One region of the Nitratireductor sp. PBL-C9 genome, then DNA from elsewhere that is predicted to be linked to it. Evidence: predicted binding sites of a transcription regulator. Region 1 holds the regulator's gene; each other region holds the start of a gene.

The links. The regulator LexA, encoded in region 1, represses DNA repair genes until DNA is damaged. The targets are predictions, from matches to a motif close to TGTTCNNNNTGTGTTCNG.
Region 2: the regulator LexA is predicted to act here: its motif matches at 1,423-1,440, upstream of recA (recombinase RecA).
Region 3: the regulator LexA is predicted to act here: its motif matches at 1,477-1,494, upstream of ACRTG1_RS15210 (single-stranded DNA-binding protein).

The regions. Positions count from the first base shown of each region.
Region 1 covers NZ_JBPAXW010000012.1:6,134-9,409, forward strand. Annotated here, with positions in the region: gene ACRTG1_RS22030 (NAD(P)H-hydrate dehydratase) at 1-1,156, shown strand, start outside; gene lexA (transcriptional repressor LexA) at 1,249-1,971, opposite strand; gene ACRTG1_RS22040 (MarC family protein) at 2,058-2,690, opposite strand; gene gyrA (DNA gyrase subunit A) at 2,922-3,276, shown strand, end outside.
Region 2 covers NZ_JBPAXW010000007.1:213,461-216,736, forward strand. Annotated here, with positions in the region: gene alaS (alanine--tRNA ligase) at 1-78, opposite strand, end outside; gene recA (recombinase RecA) at 285-1,364, opposite strand; gene ACRTG1_RS16130 (carbohydrate kinase family protein) at 1,600-2,550, shown strand; gene ACRTG1_RS16135 (pseudouridine-5'-phosphate glycosidase) at 2,564-3,276, shown strand, end outside.
Region 3 covers NZ_JBPAXW010000007.1:16,223-19,498, forward strand. Annotated here, with positions in the region: gene ACRTG1_RS15200 (molybdopterin molybdotransferase MoeA) at 1-299, shown strand, start outside; gene ACRTG1_RS15205 (hypothetical protein) at 426-857, opposite strand; gene ACRTG1_RS15210 (single-stranded DNA-binding protein) at 872-1,372, opposite strand; gene uvrA (excinuclease ABC subunit UvrA) at 2,326-3,276, shown strand, end outside.

The sequences.
Region 1 (3,276 bases):
GGTTGACGCGCTCTATGGCGCCGGGCTTTCAAAGCCAATCGCGGGCATCGAGGCCGAACTCATCGAGCGGGTTGCGGCTGCGGGCGTCCCGGTGGTTGCCGTCGATCTTCCGTCCGGTCTTTCGGGTCTCACGGGCAAGCCCCTCGGCAGCTGCTTCAATGCGGACCTGACCGTCACGTTTTTCCGCAAAAAGCCGGGGCATCTGCTCATGCCCGGTCGACGCCTGTGTGGCGAGCTGGTCGTGGCCGATATCGGCATTGCCGAGACGGCGCTTGCATCAATGGATATCGCCCTCTGGGAGAATGGTCCGGCGCTCTGGCGCGACGCCGTGCCGGCGGTGGAGATCGATGCGCACAAATATGTGCGTGGTCATGTGGCGGTTGTTTCGGGCGGTGGCGCATCCACTGGTGCTGCGCGGCTTGCCGCGCGTGGCGCGGCGCGCGCCGGGGCAGGGGCCGTGACGGTGCTTTCGCCTGCAAACGCCCTGTCGGTGAACGCGATGCACCTGACCTCAATCATGCTGCGCAAGGCGGAGGCAGTGGATGAACTCATCGCCTTCCTCGATGAGCGAAAACCGACAGCCGCTGTTCTCGGCCCGGCAGCCGGCACAGGCGAGCGCACGCGCAGCTTCGCGCTGGGTTTTCTGGAGCGCGATGAAGGGCTGAAAGGGCTGGTGCTGGATGCCGACGCCATCACCGCCTTTGCCGATGCGCCCGATACGCTCTTCGAGGCCGTGAGAAGCTCCGCCTTAGCGACCGTGCTGACGCCGCATGACGGTGAATTCGCGCGCCTCTTCGGCGATCTCGCGGCTGACGCTTCCATGTCCAAGGTGGAGCGTGCGCGCGCAGCGGCAGAGCGCTCAGGAGCGGTGATCATCCTGAAGGGGGCGGACACGGTCGTCGCCTGCCCGGACGGGCGCGCCGCGATCAACACCAACGGATCGCGTTTCCTGGCGACGGCGGGCTCTGGCGATGTTCTGTGCGGGATTGTGGCCAGCCTTCTGGCGCAGGGCATGCCGGTCTTCGAAGCGGCATCGGCCGGCGTGTGGCTGCATGCAGAGGCTGGCGGGATGTTTGGCCGGGGCCTGATTGCGGAAGACCTCCCCGAGATGCTTCCGCATGTCTTCCAGGCGCTCTTCCCGGACGATGTTGGCTGAACCGACGCGGAGCTTGAAAAGAGCGCGCATTCTGGATGCCGGATGGCATCGGAGCCGGGGCATGCCTGAAGCCGCCCCGGATAGTCTTAAACTCAGTAGCGGCGCATCAGGCCGACGAGGCGACCCTGCACCTTGACGCGGTCGGGGCCGAAGATACGGGTTTCGTAAGCCGGATTGGCGGCTTCAAGGGCAATCGATGCGCCCTTGCGGCGGAAGCGCTTCAGCGTTGCCTCTTCCTGATCCACCAGCGCCACGACGATCTCGCCGGGATTGGCGGTCTGCGTCTCGCGGATGATCACCGTGTCGCCATCGAAAATGCCCGCATCGATCATCGAGTCGCCCTTGACCTCAAGCGCGTAGTGATCGCCACCGGTAAGCATGTCCGGCGGAACCGCGATGGAATGGGTCTGGTGCTGAATGGCGTCGATGGGGACACCGGCAGCGATGCGGCCCATCACAGGCACGGAAACGACGCCGGAAAGCGCGTCATCATTGCTGGCGGCAGGCTTGGAGGCCGCTGGCGCGGGCGTCTTGCCGAGGCTGCCCTCGATGACGCTTGGCGAAAAGCCGCGCGCGGCGGAATTGAGGCCCGGCGCGATGGAATCGGGAAGCCGCAGAACCTCCAGCGCACGCGCCCTGTTCGGGAGCCGGCGAATGAAGCCGCGCTCCTCCAGAGCCGTGATCAGCCGGTGAATGCCGGACTTGGAGGCGAGGTCGAGCGCCTCCTTCATTTCATCGAAGGAGGGCGGGATTCCGGTCTCCTTCAGTCGTTCATGGATGAACAGAAGAAGTTCGTGCTGCTTGCGGGTCAGCATGGGCGCCACCGAGAATCAGTTAAAAACAAAACCAGAACATACTCTATATGTTCCAGTTGTGTTCCGCAACCGTCCGGTTGCAGCGCCTATGGCGCAGCGAAAAGCGCCTTGGCTCCGTCTGCCACGAACTGGACCGCGAGGGCTGCCAGAATGACGCCCAGGAGGCGCGTCAGGATGGAGCGTCCCGTTTCGCCCAGAAAGCGGTCCACGCGCTCCGCCAGCGTGAAAACGGCATAGGTGAGGAGGATCGTTCCAAGCAGGATGCCGAGCAGCGCGATGGTGCCAAGAATCGAATTGAACTCGCCCGAAAGAAGCACGGTGGCCGAGATGGCGCCGGGACCCGCGATCAGCGGAATGGCCAGCGGGAAGGCGGCGATGTTGCGGATCATGTCGCGCGTGATCGCGCGCTCGGCACTCTTTTCGTGGCGCTCCTGGCGGCGCTCGAAGATCATCTCGAAGGCGATGAAGAACAGAAGCAGGCCGCCTGCCACACGGAAGGCGGGAAGCGTGATGCCGAACACGGCCAGAATGGCGCTGCCAGCGACGCCGAACAGGGCCAGAACGGCGAATCCGATGATGGCTGCGCGCACGGCCACCTGATTGCGCTCCGAGCGGTTCATGCCCGCTGTCAGCGCCAGAAAGAGCGGCGCAAGCCCTGGCGGATCGACGGTTACCAGCAATGTGACGAAGGCGTTGAAAACGGTATCGTAACCAGGCATCGGGTTCTCCTTGCGGCCTCTCTAGCCCAGCTTGGATGCGAGGGAAAAGCCCTCATTCTTCACGCAGGCTCGCTTCCTGCGGCAATTTGTCAAGGCGCTCATCCCCAGGAGGTTCGTATGCGCCTGAAATTGCGTTGGATTTCCGTCATCAAAAACGGATGCTCAATTGGAGAATCGCTGACGGCTCATATATAAAGAGTATGTGATTCCTCATTAAGAATGTGACACGTTTTGACTGACCAGACGACGCCGAACGGATCGGGCGAGCCCGACGAAATCGAGCCGATTTCCATTGTCGAGGAGATGCAGCGCTCTTATCTCGATTATGCGATGAGCGTGATCGTGAGCCGCGCCCTGCCGGATGCACGCGATGGTCTGAAGCCGGTGCATCGGCGCATTCTCTATGCATCCCATGAGAGCGGTTACCACTGGAACCGCAAATATGTGAAATCGGCCCGCCCCGTTGCCGACGTGATGGGTAAATACCACCCGCACGGCGATGCCGCCATCTACGACGCCTTGGTGCGTATGGCGCAGAACTGGTCCATGCGCCTGCCGCTGGTCGACGGGCAGGGCAATTTCGGCT
Region 2 (3,276 bases), on a different contig from region 1:
GCCGGAGGCCACGATCTCATGACCGTTTTTCTTGAAATAGTCGAGAAAGGTCGACCGGATGTCGTTGACGCCACTCATGTTTCAGCCTTTGCGAGAAGCCCGTCCAAGGGTGCGGGGAATAGAAGTCCGCCTTTTAACGCCAGCACCGGGACGTGTCCAGAAATCCCGTGCGCCAGCGCACATCATGCGGGCTTTACACAAAAAAACACCGCCGGCGAGCGGCGGTGTCTTGTCTTTCACAGTCAGCCAACGGTCACATCCGACAGTCGGCGTCACTCAAATGATCAATCGTCAGCGCCATCCTGGTCGCCGGGGCCGCCATCCTCGAGGAATTTTTCGGCGATGAGACCGGCATTCTGGCGCAGCGCCAGCTCGATCTCCTGCGCCGCCTCGGGATTGTCGCGCAGGAACTGCTTGGCGTTTTCACGCCCCTGCCCCAGACGCTGGGAATTGTAGGAGAACCATGCGCCCGACTTCTCGACGATCCCGGCCTTCACGCCAAGGTCGACCAGCTCGCCGGTCTTCGACACGCCCTCTCCATACATGATGTCGAACTCGACCTGCTTGAAGGGCGGAGCCATCTTGTTCTTCACCACCTTGATGCGGGTCTGGTTGCCGACCACTTCGTCACGGTCCTTGACGGAGCCGATGCGGCGAATGTCGAGACGGACCGAGGAGTAGAATTTCAGCGCGTTACCGCCCGTCGTCGTCTCGGGCGAGCCGAACATCACACCGATCTTCATGCGGATCTGGTTGATGAAGATGACCATGGTCTTGGAGCGCGAAATGGAAGCGGTGAGCTTCCGGAGCGCCTGGCTCATCAGGCGGGCCTGCATGCCCGGCAGGGAATCGCCCATCTCGCCTTCGATTTCGGCCCGCGGCGTCAGCGCGGCGACCGAGTCGACCACGATCACGTCGAGCGCGCCGGAGCGTACCAGCGTGTCACAGATCTCAAGCGCCTGCTCGCCCGTGTCGGGCTGCGAAATGAGAAGGTTTTCCAGATCGACGCCCAGTTTGCGGGCATAAACCGGATCGAGCGCATGCTCGGCGTCGATGAAGCCGCAAATGCCGCCCTTCTTCTGCGCCTCGGCCACCGTGTGCAGCGCGAGTGTCGTCTTACCGGAGCTTTCCGGGCCATAAATCTCGATAATACGGCCGCGCGGCAGACCGCCCACGCCCAGAGCAATATCGAGGCCCAGAGACCCGGTGGAGATGGTCTCGATCTCGACCACCTGATCGTTGGCGCCGAGCCGCATGATCGAGCCCTTGCCGAAGGACCGTTCAATCTGCGATAGCGCCGCGTCCAGAGCCTTGGTTTTGTCCACCGAATTATCCTCTACAAGCCGCAATGAATTCTGAGCCATGATACAACACCCCTTCGAGGTCAATGGAGGCGGTTCCGCCAAATCCGCGATGATTATCTGTACCTCTTTTGTTCTATTTTTGCAATAGGCACCAAAATATTGAAAAACATAGACAAACCAGATTTGTTCTATTTTTGTACGCGCAACGACATGCCGGACAGCCTCTCTGCCGCTCAGGAAGGCCGTGGCGGCGAAGGGGATTGCGGGGGTGCATTTCGATTCGCGGGAGAGCGCCATGAACGCGGATAAAGCCCCTCGCCTGCTGGCCATTGGCGGCGCGCATCCGGACCGGCGCGGACGCCTTAATGCGCCGCACATTCCCGCCACATCCAACCCCGGACGGATGAGCGAAGAAGTGGGCGGCGGCATATTCAATGCGGCGCGCATCGCGAGCCGACGCGGCGCCGCGGTGTCGCTCATGTCTCTGCGCGGCGGCGATGCAGCCGGCAGCGCCGTGGCGCGCGCCATCGAGGATGCGGGCTTTGAGGACCTCTCCGCCACGTTTCTCGACCGCGCGACGCCCAGCTATACGGCGATCCTCGACCATGATGGCGAGCTGATCACCGGGTTCGCGGACATGGCGCTTTACGATACGGCCTTTCCCAAACAGATGCGCCGCTCGAAGGCGCGGCATGCCGCCGAACAGGCCGATGCGATCCTGTGCGACGCCAACATGCCTGAAGATGCGGTGGTCAGACTTGCGGAGATCCGGGCCGGCGCGCCGCTCTACGCCATCGCGGTCTCGCCCGCAAAGGCGGGGCGGCTGACCGCCAGTTTTCCGCAGATCGCCGTTCTCTTCATGAATGTGCGCGAGGCGCGCAGCCTTGCAGGCCTTGATGACGAGGCCGCCCTTCCCCGCGCCATCGAGGCACTGCGCGCGCTTGGTCTAAGCGCCGGCGTGATCACCGGGGGTGGCGGATCGGTCATGATTTTCACCCCCGAAGGGCTGTGGCAGATAACGCCGCCGCGCATCGATGAGATCGTGGACGTGACGGGTGCCGGCGATGCGCTGACCGGCGCGACGCTGACGGCGCTGATGCGCGGAACGCCCTTGCCGCAGGCCGTGCGCGAGGGCGTCGCGGCGTCCGGACTTGTGATCGCCAGCGCCTCGGCAGCGCCAGAATTCGACGATAACGCCTTCCATGCGGCGCTTGAGCGGGTGCCCGCGCCGCAACCAGTTTCATAAAGGAGCCTCCCCCGTGCAGTCCAAGAACATTATCGACATCCACGCGCCCGTCGCCGAAGCCCTTGCCGCCGGCAAGCCGGTGGTGGCCCTGGAAAGCACTATCATCACCCATGGCATGCCGTGGCCGCGCAACAATGAGATGGCGAGCGACGTGGAGGCTCTGATCCGCGAAGAAGGTGCGGTTCCCGCCACCATCGCCGTGATCGACGGGCGGCTGAAGGTCGGCCTTTCCGACCATGAGCGCGAGGCGCTGGCGCAGGCCAAGGATCCGATGAAGCTGTCGCGCGCCGACCTCGCCTTCGCCATTGCCGAAGGCAAGAGCGGCGGCACCACGGTGGCCGCGACCATGATTGCCGCACAGATGGCCGGCATCCCGGTTTTCGCCACCGGCGGCATTGGCGGCGTTCACAAGGGCGCGGAGACGAGCTTCGACATTTCCGCCGATCTGGACGAGCTGGCGCAGACGCCGGTGATCGTCGTTTCGGCTGGCCCCAAGGCCATTCTCGACACGGAAAAGACGCTCGAGGTTCTGGAAACGCGCGGCGTGCCGGTCGTGGCGTATGGCACCGACACGATGCCGGCTTTCTGGTCGCGCCAATCGCCCTACACCGCGCCGCTGCGGCTTGACACGGCCGAGGCGATTGCCCGTTTCCAGGCAACGCGCCGGGCGCTTGGCATCGACGGCGGCATGCTGATCGCCAACCCGGTTCCGGCGGATGAGGAAAT
Region 3 (3,276 bases), on a different contig from region 1:
GCCTCGTCTGCGCGCATCTGTTTCTGCGTCCGCTCATTGCCCGGCTTGGCCAGCGCAGCTACGCGCCGGATCTGCGCTCGGCTGTTCTGGCAAAGGCGCTGCGGGCAAACGATGAACGCCGCGACTATGTTCGCGCCTCGGTGGCGCCCGGTTCCGAAGGGCTGATCGCCACGCCGTTCACGCTGCAGGATTCCTCCATGCTGACCACGCTGGCCGCATCCAATGCGCTGATCGTGCGCGAGCCCGGCTCGCCGGCAGCTGAAGAAGGCGATCGCTGCCGTGTGCTGATGCTTGGGTGAGTGCTTCGCACCCGATGGTTACAGCCAGAAGTGCTGCGAAATCCGGTGGATCGTCGTCAGCACACCGCGCCAGCCCGGCTTGCCATTCTGCGCAATGTCAGCCCGCTGCGCTGTAGAGAGCAGGCATTAACCGCCCTCGCCTTCGCGCCCGGGGATTGCGACGCGCATGATGCGACCGCCAAGCCCGTGCACGGTGTCATGCGCACGTACAGTCACATGACCGAGCCCCTCGGGCAGCGCGACACCTGAAAGGCTGCGCGTAAAAGGCTGTTCATTCACATGTGGGTGAAGAAGCGTTCGAGAGGCGATGACCTTGCCAGCGTCATCCAACACATCCGAGCGGTCTGCATAGTGATCCCAGCCCTCGTCCCCATGCTCGACCGTCACGTCGAAGCGATGGGCTCCATCACCGTCAGCAATGATTTCGACCGCGACAACATCCGCTTCACCGGCATTCACCGGCGATGGCGCAAGGGCCGTCGCCACCGCAAAAAAGAAAAGCCCGGCAGGCCTGCTCAGACACGGTGCGGTCGAAGCGGCTCTGCCGGGCTTTTTCATGCGATTGTTCCGTCTCAGAACGGAATTTCGTCGTCGAGGTTCTGCGAGTAACCGCCACCGCCGCCGCCGCTGCTGCCACCGGTATCGGCGGGACCGGACTGGCCGAAATCGGAGCTGCGACCACCGCCGCCGCCATAACCGACCTGGTTGTCACCGCCCTGCCCGCGCGTGTCGAGCATCTGCAGTTCGCCACGGAACTTCTGCAGAACGATTTCCGTCGTGTAGCGGTCCTGACCGTTCTGGTCGGTCCATTTGCGCGTCTGGAGCTGGCCCTCGACGTAAACCTTGGCGCCCTTCTTCAGATACTGTTCCGCCACCTTGGCAAGATTGTCGTTGAAGATCACGACATTGTGCCACTCGGTGCGCTCGCGCCGCTCGCCGGACTGGCGATCACGCCAGGTTTCCGAGGTCGCGATGCGGATGTTGACCACCGGATCACCGGAGTTGAGCCGGCGGATTTCCGGGTCTGCACCCAGATTTCCCACCAGAATGACCTTGTTGACGCTGCCCGCCATAACGCTTCTCCACGCTTATCCGAAATCTGCCGCGCACTTTATCGCAAGCGGGGCTGGCGCGCGCTCTCCCGCTGCCCCTGCTCCGGTCTCGTCCACAGCTCATTTGTTCTTCTTATGTTCGCACTTGGCGGGATGCCTGTCAATGAGCCCCTTCCGGGGCGCGCAGAAAGGCGCAACAGAAAAAGGAACAGAGAAAAAGGAAAAGCCCCGCCGCATTGTTTCGAGCGCGCGGGGCTTCGGGTCTTCTGACCCTCCGTACCGGGAGTGGTTTACCGGTAATCATCAGGCAGGACGGGTTTCACCGTCCCTGTCTTCATAAAGATTAGATTTTCGTGGGGCAGCCAGCCGCCAGCGTTGTCGTGCCTGCCGACGAAGAAGGTTCTGCAGTGCAGTGTCCTCAATCGCCATGGACCGCGTCGGGAACGCATGATCGTACGAGACGGTTATGCGCTCGGGACCGATCAGCCAGCTGTGGCTTCGCGCAATAGGCGAAGCCCGATGCGTCGGTCAGGTGGAGTCATGCCTCCCTCCTTCTTCGCGTTACGAGGCTTTGCTCGGTGTCAGCGTGCTCAAGCAACCATGCGCGCCCGAAGCGCCCACCGGCGCGGTTTCAAGGGCGGCCAACAGCCACGAGCACTGACGAAAATGATACTGCGCCTTTGGTTAATGGCGGTCAAGGCGATGCGGCGGCGCGGGCGAAATTGTGATCATCTGTAACGGATGCTCACGAGAGCCAGCCCGGCGCAGGACGATCGTGTCAGGAGCGTGTTCGATATTTGTTCTTTTCCCTTGCTCTTTTTTTTAAAACGAGGGACAACCCCCGCAACGTCGAAACGCCCTCGTCTGTCAGCGGGCCGCGCGGCCCATCGACATTTGCGGCGCGTTTCCTACATGAAGCATGGTCCGGCATGCTGCCGGCCACACCAGATAAATGAGACAGGCAGCGACGGGGCATGCCAGAACACAAGTCCATCACCATTCGCGGCGCGCGCGAGCACAATCTCAAGAATGTCGATCTCGACCTTCCGCGCGAAAAGCTGATCGTCATGACCGGCCTGTCGGGCTCGGGCAAGTCTTCGCTCGCCTTCGACACGATCTATGCCGAAGGTCAGCGGCGCTATGTCGAAAGCCTTTCGGCCTATGCGCGCCAGTTCCTGGAAATGATGCAGAAGCCGGATGTCGACCAGATCGACGGGCTTTCGCCGGCCATTTCCATCGAGCAGAAGACCACGTCGAAAAATCCCCGCTCCACCGTCGGCACGGTGACGGAGATCTACGACTATATGCGCCTTCTCTTCGCGCGTGTGGGCGTGCCCTATTCGCCTGCGACCGGCCTCCCCATCGAAAGCCAGACCGTGAGCCAGATGGTCGACCGGGTTATGGCGCTGGAGGAAGGCACCCGCCTTTACATTCTCGCCCCCATCGTGCGCGGGCGCAAAGGCGAATACCGCAAGGAGATGGCCGAGCTTCAGAAGAAGGGTTTTCAGCGGGTAAAGGTGGACGGCACCTTCTACGAGATCGCCGATGTTCCCGCCCTCGACAAGAAGTACAAGCACGACATCGATGTGGTGGTGGACCGCGTCGTGGTGCGTGAAGATCTGGCGACGCGCCTGGCGGATTCGCTCGAAACCTGCCTGAAGCTCGCCGAGGGGCTGGCTGTCGCCGAGTTTGCCGACAAACCTCTTTCAGAAGGCGCGACCGCCAAGGGCGGCGGCGCAAACAAATCGAAAAACGAGACGCATGAGCGCATCGTTTTCTCCGAAAAATTCGCCTGCCCGGTCTCCGGCTTCACCATTCCGGAGATCGAGCCGCGTCTCTTCTCGTTCAACAATCCGGCCGGCGCCTGCCCCACCTGTGACGGTCTGGGCAGCCAGCGCGCCATCGACCCCAATCTCGTGGTGCCG